DNA from 2 places in the Butyrivibrio sp. XBB1001 genome. Region 1 is predicted to be linked to the other one. Evidence: riboswitches for the same ligand, from Rfam matches in the RefSeq annotation. Region 1 holds a riboswitch; the other holds the start of a gene.
What was found. A riboswitch is a leader RNA that binds a small molecule or an ion and turns the genes downstream of it on or off. The one in region 1 is predicted to bind FMN.

Region 1 (4,474 bases):
ATTTGAGGAGCTTTTGCTTGCTAAGGCGGATGAAGAGCAGCGGCATGCCGTTAAGAGCTTTATAACCCAGGTTAAATCTGGTGTAGGCAGGAGCACTACTATAATAGATGGCAATATTTTAAGTGATGATCCAAGTGTGACACATACCGTATTAGATGAGGCTTTTATTTTCTATGGAGCAAATAGTGAGGGTGTAGTAGGTCACATTCAGCTAAGAAGAGATAACGAATTAATCAAGGTTAATGATATCAAGCATGATTCCCTTACCGGTCTTATAGATAAGACTGATATTATCAGGATTGCCAAGGAGAGGATAGATGACAGGCGCCTTGAGGGAACAGCTGTAGCTATAATAGATGTGGACTTCTTTAAGAGCGTCAATGACAGCTATGGTCATCAGTTTGGCGACGAAGTTATCAAAAAAGTGGCAGATATAATATCCAATGAAGTAGGGACGCATGGTGTTTCCGGGCGCTTTGGCGGAGATGAGTTTTTTATTGTTTTATACAATATTATGTCAGAGGATCAGATAAGGCCTATACTAAAGGGCATCAAGAATAAGGTTAGCTCAACTTTTCCTGACAAGGGGATGGACAAGGATACGCCTCTTTCGGTTTCTATTGGTGCAGCTGTATTTCCGAATGATGCAGATTGCTACGATGATCTTTTTATGCTGGCGGATCACTGCCTGTATCTGGCCAAGAAAAAGGGCAGAAACAGATATATTGTTTACACACGGGAAAAGCATGGCACTATGGAGGATATTAAGCTTAAGAATGAGTCTTCTGGCATGGCGAATGAAAGAGATGTTTCCTGTGGTGATGTAATTGTGAGGATGTTTGATACAGCTCTTCATAATAAAGATAACAATTATGAGAAATTCATGAATGAATTTGCGGAAACCTTTGAGTTTCAAAATGTTATGCTGTTTGAAGGAAATCCCTTTAAGTTCAGATATGCCACGGGTAGTAGTGTTATAAATGATCAGGATGCCATTGATTTTGTTCTGGGCATTCTTAATAGTGAGGCAAAAGAGAAATATTTTTCCCTTGGGGATTTTGTAGTTATAAATCGCCTGGAGATGCTACCTCCACACGCACATGCCATCAAGGATTTTCTTGTGAACAGGGGGATATACTCTCTGCTCATCATAAGATTTTTTGACATAAACCAAAAAGAGTGCATACTTATCATTACAAGTGTTGGGAAAAAGAATCAGTGGAATCAGTATCAGTTCAAGTATTACAGGGCTTTTACTGATCTGTTGTCACTTCTTTCGATAAACAGTTGACTAATATAGTACCATGAGGTATCATGTACACAATTAAATAGTATCTTCAGGGCAGGGTGTGATTCCCTACCGGTGGTATAGCCCACGAGCCGCAAGGCATGATTCGGTGTGATTCCGAAGCCGACAGTATAGTCTGGATGGAAGAAGATGGTTCTTTTAGTAATGTATTGCTCTGAGATTTTATATCTCAGAGCTTTTCTTTTTACAAGGCCGCTGATATGAAGTATTACAGTTATGCCTTTATATTACTGGAAAAAGAGTTTATTTTTGCCTCGGAGCTTAGGTTTCCGGGGCTTTTTCAATATTTAAATTTTTTTTGGAGGAGAGGATGGAAGATAGAAAATACATGGAACGGGCCCTGGAACTTGCCAGAAAAGGTGCAGGCTTTGTCAGCCCAAATCCCATGGTGGGAGCAGTGATTGTCAAAGATGGGGAAATTATAGGTGAGGGCTACCACGAGAAATATGGCGAGCTCCACGCCGAGAGAAACGCACTGAAAAATTGTAGGAAATCACCAAAGGGAGCAACAATGTATGTCACTCTTGAGCCATGCTGTCATTACGGCAAAACGCCGCCCTGTACAGAGGCGATAATTGAGAGCGGGATAGAGAGAGTGGTCATAGGAACCTTGGATGTGAACCCTGTTGTGGCGGGGAAAGGCGCCAGAATTCTTGCAGAAACCGGCATCAGGGTAGAGGTTGGAGTGTTGGAAGCAGAATGTAAAAAGCTCAATAGAGTTTTCAATAAATATATGGCTTCTAAACTTCCCTATGTGGTGATGAAGTACGCTATGACAGCAGATGGCAAGATAGCAACATCAAGCGGCCAGTCCAAGTGGATCACAGGGGATGCGGCCAGAAAAAATGTTCACAGACTGCGTAAAAACCTCTCCGGGATCATGGTTGGGGTATCTACGGTTATGGCCGATGATTCAAGTCTAGATTGCAGGTCAGTATGAACTCTGGAATTCCTGTGATGTTCGGAGTACTCACCACAGATACTATCGAGCAGGCCGTTGAGCGTGCTGGTACCAAGGCTGGCAATAAGGGCTTTGAATGTGCACAGGGAGCAATAGAGATGGTGAATCTGATAAAGTCATTTGAAGTGACTAACTGATTAAAGTAACATACGATTGGTATTGACAAAAGGTACTATATAATTTCTGAGGTGTGCGTGATAAGGTCAATGTAGGTACAGTGTTAGTTTCATTTTCAGGAGTATTGATGAGATTATCCAATAAGAAAACCATTATCGCCATAATCATAGCTAACGTCATGTTGGTTCTTTTTGCTATTGCCGGAAAAATGCTTACAAGATTCGACTATGAGGATCATCTGGATGATACGGTGATATCTGTTGACGGAACAGACATTACTCTTAGAGAATTTGGATATTACATTTACGAAGTAGAGAGCTTTGTACAAAACCAGGCACTCTTGTATGATCCTGAAAATCCGAAGCACTGGTGGAATACGCATTTTTCTGCCGGCCCTGATTCGCAGTTCGTCTGCGATTATGCTAAAAAGGTTGCCTTGAACACTTGTATATGTGATCAGATATACTACGCGGAAGCGGTCAGATCAGGGATTGGCCGCGATGAGGAGCTGACATCACAGACTATAGGAGAGGCAAGAGCTCTTTATCTAAACATGACTCCCTTGCAGCTTGAAGTAACGGGACTGAATGAAGAGCTTATCATTGAAATGCATAATAGGCATGTGATTGCTTCAAAATATGCGAAGAAGCTCTCTGGCGAGCAGAACTTTAGTAAGTATGATAAAGAGCCAGATGAGCTTCTAAACTGGGATGGAGAGTATTATCAGGAAGAAATCCTGCCCAAACATGAAGTAATAATAAACGATAAGTTATTGCGCAAGATTACACTAGGAAAAATTACTGTGAATCATGATTCCACCAATCCTACAGTAAGTAGATGAGTGAACCAGAATTACAAATCTCTTGGAAGGAGTAGCTGCAGGTATGTAAGTTGTGTGCAGTTCATAACCGTCAAAAGATTTAATTATATGGCTAAAGATGTTTAACTTCCAGTAGTATAGACGATGACAAATCGGGATAGTAGATGGAGGAGACTATGTTAAATGATTATGCAATAGACAAGCCAATTCTTGAAACGGACAGATTGATCATTCGTGTGCTTAACGAAAATGATGTTCCGGATTTAAGAGAGTGGCTTGGGCGAGATGAAATCTATACATATTGGGGAAGAAAAGCAAGCAAAGGCGAGAAAAATCCTGAACTCATGTTTATTGATCCACGTCCTTGGGTAAAAAGAAAACCTTCTCTTGATCTTGATTGGGGAATTGTATTGAAAGAAACCAATAAAGTGGTAGGTATGATCGCAGTATTTGATATTCAAAATGCCAGAATGGGCGATATAGCATACAGGATTAATCCTGAGTACTGGAGTATGGGAATTACTACAGAAGCTTTGAAGGAAGTGTTACGGTTTGTATTTGAGAACACAGAAATTAACCGATTGAATGGACGGGTGGATGTGAGAAATGCGGCTTCAAATAAAGTTATGGAAAAATGTGGTTTTATAAAAGAAGGAACCGTTCGTCAAGGGAAAATGGTTTCCGTTTATTGTGACTATAATATTTACGGTATGCTTAGAGAAGATTATTTAAGGATATATGCAAAGAAAATGGAATAGATATGCAGTAAAAGGAATAAATAGTTGCTTTGGGAATAAAGGTGAGAGTATGAACAAACAAGAGATCATAAGTATACTGGATGATTTTCAATATAGCCGCGATGAATACTGGATAATAACAGGAAGCGCCATGGTTCTGTACGGAATCCGAGAGCAAACTCATGATATAGATATGGGATGCACGTCAAAGATGGCAGATCAACTTGCGGCAGATGGCTACTCGTTTTCTTTTACAGAAAGCGGTAATAGGAAGTTTGAAATCGGTGAAAACATAGAGGTACTTGAGAACTGGATCAAAGATACAATTGTTATGGTTGATAACGTTCCGGTAATTTCTATCAAAGGCCTAATCCTGATGAAACAGGAACTTGGGCGAGACAAGGACAAAAAAGATATTGCATTGATCAAGGAATATATTGGCAAGAAGATCGAACTTGTTGAGAATGTTTTGAAACCGGAAGATTTTGTGAGGCTTAGGGCTACTACAGGTTTTGCAGATATTCCCGTGG
Region 2 (4,474 bases), on a different contig from region 1:
TTTGAATTAAAGCGTAATAAGTTGTATGCTTTTAAGAGGTAGTTTTACAAAGTTGTATGTTTGTGATATAAATATTATTTGTTTGTTTTAAGAAGATTGTACACGCAACAGAGAGGTTGCTCATGGAAAAATATGTAATAAAGGGCGGAAATCCCCTTGTAGGAGAGGTTGAGATTGGCGGTGCCAAGAATGCTGCACTGGCTATTTTGGCCGCTGCTATCATGTCAGATGAGACCGTCTATATAGATAATGTGCCAGATGAATCAGATACAAATGCAATGCTCCAGGCTATCAGAAGTTCAGGAGCCTTTGTTGAGAAGACTGGCAGACATTCAGTCAAGATAAATGCTTCACAGATAAAAGATTATATTTTTGATAACGATGATATTAAGAAAATAAGAGCTTCTTATTACCTTTTGGGAGCACTTCTTGGTAAATACAAACAAGCTGGAGTAGTTCTTCCAGGAGGCTGTAGCATAGGCCTTAGACCTATTGACCAGCATATCAAGGGCTTTACTGCGCTTGGAGCTAAGGTCAATATTGGACACGGCATAATAGATGCCCGCGCCGATGCACTTGTTGGAAGTCATATTTATCTAGATGTTGTGAGCGTAGGAGCTACTATCAATATCATGATGGCTGCATCGATGGCAGAAGGTAAGACCATAATAGAGAATGCTGCCAAGGAGCCTCACGTAGTTGACTTTGCTAACTTCCTTAATAGTATGGGAGCTAATATCAAGGGCGCTGGAACTGATGTTATCAGGATCAAGGGCGTTGAGAGACTTCATGGAACAGAGTATACGATCATTCCGGATCAGATTGAGGCTGGAACATTCATGCTCGCAGCCGCTGCTACCAAGGGTGACATTACTGTCAAGAACGTTATCCCCAAGCATTTGGAATCAATAAGTGCCAAGCTTATTGAGATGGGATGTCAGATCCATGAGTCTGATGATGCGGTTAGAGTAGTAGCTACCAGAAGACTTCAGAACACACATGTCAAGACCCTTCCATATCCAGGATATCCTACGGATATGCAGCCACAGATTACAGTAGCTTTGGGACTTGCCAGTGGAATCAGTATTGTAACAGAGAGCATTTTTGAAAATAGATTCAAGTATGTAGATGAGCTTACCAGAATGGGAGCCAGCATCAAGGTTGAGGGTAGCACAGCTATCATAGAGGGTGTGGACAAGTATACCGGTGCTACTGTTTCTGCTCCTGATCTTCGTGCAGGCGCTGCGCTTGTAATTGCAGCTCTTACTGCAGAGGGGTATTCTACAGTAGAGGATATCAAGTATATTGAGAGAGGTTATGAGGATTTTGATCAGAAGATCCGCGACCTTGGAGGACAGATTGAGAAGGTGGACTCCGACAGAGATATCCAGAAGTTTAAGATGAAACATGCTTGATAAAAAGAAAAATTAAATTATATACAATTAGTATTGACAACAGTATATATAGAAGTCTAATATAAGTTTTAGAAAAAAGATTCTTCGGGGCAGGGTGTAAATCCCAACCGGCGGTATAGTCCGCGACCCGCTTAGGCGGTTGATTTGGTGCAATTCCAAAACCGACAGTATAGTCTGGATGAGAGAAGAATGAGAAAAGGTTTTATGGATTAATAGCCCCAGGTCTTGTTTTTGACTTGGAGCTTTTTCTTTTGCCCAGAAATAATGGTGCGAGAACCCAATCTCTCAGTTTTATCAACCCGATGTGAAAAGGAGAGAAAAACATGAACGAGACACAGACACTATTCGACACAGTAAGAAACAACTGGACAACCTTCCTGGCATTGGTGCTTTTGATCGTAGGCGCTATTGCAATTACTATCGTTGCGGAGAAGATTGCCAGCAAGAAGGAAAAAGAGCTCACAGGACATGCAGAAGGACTTTTAAGCGTCAGAAAGATTGCCATAACTGGTGTGTTTTCAGCTATTGCATTTGTTCTTATGTTCCTTGAGTTTCCACTTTTCTTTGCGCCAGGCTTTTATAAGTTTGACTTTAGTGATATTCCAGCTCTTATAGGCGGATTTGCTGCTGGGCCCCTTGTAGGCGTAATGATTGAGTTTATAAAGGTTGCTCTCAACATCCTTCTTCAGGGAACAACTTCCGGATTTGTAGGTGAGATTGCAAACTTTGTTGTAGGAGCTGCATTTATTCTGCCTTCAACAATCATCTACAGATTTAAGAAAACTAGAAAAGCTGCCCTTATCAGCTGCTTTGTTGGAACAGCTTGTATTTCACTTGTAGGAGCACTTCTTAATGCATTTTTCCTTCTTCCTGCTTATGCAATCATGTTCGGAAGCGGAATTGATGCTTTTGTACAGATGGGAGCTGCAATCAATCCTGCTATCACGAATGTAACTACATTCTGTCTCTTTGCAGTTGCTCCATTTAACCTTGTTAAGGGACTTGCTGATTCGGCAATCACATTCCTTGTATACAAGCAGCTTAGCCCAATTCTTAAGGCTGACCAGATGGCAGTACCCAAAAAGAAAGTTGTTGAGGCATAAATATTTTCAAAACTAAATAAGTTTAGAGATGGCGCCCTTTTTGGAGGGGCGCCATTTTTATGATATACTATAAAAGAGAAATTATGTTTTTGTGAGGCTTTTATGGATATTGTTACAAAGCATGAGACGTTTAGCGCTCAGGAAACCTTTGAAATTGGTCGTAGAATTGGAGAAAATGCTCAGCCTGGAATGGTGTATACTCTTGTGGGTGATCTTGGAGTTGGCAAAACGGTGCTTACCCAGGGAGTAGCAAGAGGCCTGGGAATAGAAGGGCCTGTCAGCAGTCCTACATTCACTATTTTGCAGGTGTATGATGAAGGCCGAATCCCCTTTTACCATTTTGATGTGTACAGGATCGGCGATGTGAGCGAAATGGACGAGATTGGGTATGAGGACTATTTCTATGGAGATGGAATCTGCTTTGTGGAGTGGGCTAATCTTATAGAGGAACTTTTGCCAGAACATTACACAGAGATAGTCATTGAAAAGAATCTTGAAAAAGGTTTTGATTATCGTCTGATCACTATGACCAAGAAATAAATTTATTAGATAAAGAGTAGATTATGAAGATATTAGGAATTGACACATCAGGACTGGTGGGAGCTGTGGCTATTGCTGATGGCGATATGCTTGTTTCCCAGTTTTCAGTTCAATATAAAACAACACATTCTGAGATTTTAATGCCAATGCTTGAGGACATCAGCAAGAAGATACATCTTGATCTGTCCAGCATTGATGCTATAGCTGTGGCAAAGGGGCCTGGCTCTTTTACCGGCCTTCGTATTGGAAGTGCCACAGCCAAGGGACTGGCCCTTGCTCTTGATAAACCGATAATACCGATTCCTACAGTGGATGCCATTGCGTATAACCTGTATGGAGTAGAAAAGATAATATGCCCTATGATGGATGCTAAGAGAAAGCAGGTGTACACAGGTCTTTATACCTTCGTGCCCAAAACGAGAGAAGGCAAGAGCCTTGAGAGAACCTTTGACATGCAGGTGATCCATGAGCAGTTTGCCACATCTATCGAGGATATCGCTGCAAGGATCAATGAAATTGGCAAGCCTGTAGTTCTTTTGGGAGATGGTGTTCCAGCTTATCATGACGAGATTGAGGAACTTTTGAAGGTTCCATTTTCTATTGCTCCTATGCACCAGAACAGGCAGAATGGAGCAGCACTTTGCGCTCTTGCCATGCAGTATGCTAAAGAGGGCAGGATGGTCTCTTCTGACGAATTTGCACCTGAGTATCTAAGGCTATCCCAGGCTGAAAGGGAAGCCAGGGAAAAAGGCGCTGGTGAGACTACAGATAGGGAGAAGAGAAAGCTTGAATCCCGTAAGACCCCTGGAATTGTCAGAATCAGGCAGATGACAGCTGAGGATATTACAGATGCAGCTCTTTTGGAAAAAGAGAATCTTGGAAAAGAAGCCTGGACTCAGAACCAGCTTGCTACAGCTCTTACAAGGGATGACACGATTTATCTTGTGGCTGAGAAAGCCGGAAGGATTGTTGGCATGTGCGGCGTTCAGAATATTTCTGGAGACGGCGAGGTTACCAATGTGTCTGTAGCAGGAGACTGCAGAGGCGAGGGCATTGGCTACAAGATGATGAAGCAGCTTCTGGAAAGAGGCCATGGAATCGGAATCAGGGACTATACTTTGGAAGTCAGGGCTGGCAATGAACATGCCATAAAGCTCTACGAGAGGCTTGGCTTTGTGTCTGAGGGGCTAAGACCAGGCTTTTATGATGAACCCAAGGAAGATGCTGCCATCTACTGGAAACGTAGACAGGAAGAGTAATATTTAGTTTTTTTACAGAGGAATAAGGAATTTATGATAGATGTATGTTTACTTGGAACTGGCGGGATGATGCCACTTCCTAACCGCTTTCTCACTTCTCTTATGGTGAGATACAACGGAAAATGCGTACTCATCGATTGTGGTGAGGCAACGCAGA

Region 2: another riboswitch for FMN. It lies ahead of G631_RS0106435 (ECF transporter S component); the one in region 1 lies ahead of ribD (bifunctional diaminohydroxyphosphoribosylaminopyrimidine deaminase/5-amino-6-(5-phosphoribosylamino)uracil reductase RibD).

The regions. Positions count from the first base shown of each region.
Region 1 is NZ_AUKA01000017.1:66,599-71,072, forward strand. Features, by position in the region: gene G631_RS0113365 (GGDEF domain-containing protein) at 1-1,291, shown strand, start outside; FMN riboswitch at 1,330-1,444, shown strand; partial or broken gene ribD (bifunctional diaminohydroxyphosphoribosylaminopyrimidine deaminase/5-amino-6-(5-phosphoribosylamino)uracil reductase RibD) at 1,620-2,240, shown strand; partial or broken gene G631_RS19250 (6,7-dimethyl-8-ribityllumazine synthase) at 2,240-2,407, shown strand; gene G631_RS0113380 (hypothetical protein) at 2,515-3,228, shown strand; gene G631_RS0113385 (GNAT family N-acetyltransferase) at 3,384-3,965, shown strand; gene G631_RS20355 (GNAT family N-acetyltransferase) at 4,015-4,474, shown strand, end outside.
Region 2 is NZ_AUKA01000003.1:318,303-322,776, forward strand. Features, by position in the region: gene G631_RS0106425 (M23 family metallopeptidase) at 1-10, shown strand, start outside; gene G631_RS0106430 (UDP-N-acetylglucosamine 1-carboxyvinyltransferase) at 123-1,415, shown strand; FMN riboswitch at 1,492-1,609, shown strand; gene G631_RS0106435 (ECF transporter S component) at 1,739-2,518, shown strand; gene tsaE (tRNA (adenosine(37)-N6)-threonylcarbamoyltransferase complex ATPase subunit type 1 TsaE) at 2,621-3,058, shown strand; gene tsaB (tRNA (adenosine(37)-N6)-threonylcarbamoyltransferase complex dimerization subunit type 1 TsaB) at 3,082-4,317, shown strand; gene G631_RS0106450 (ribonuclease Z) at 4,351-4,474, shown strand, end outside.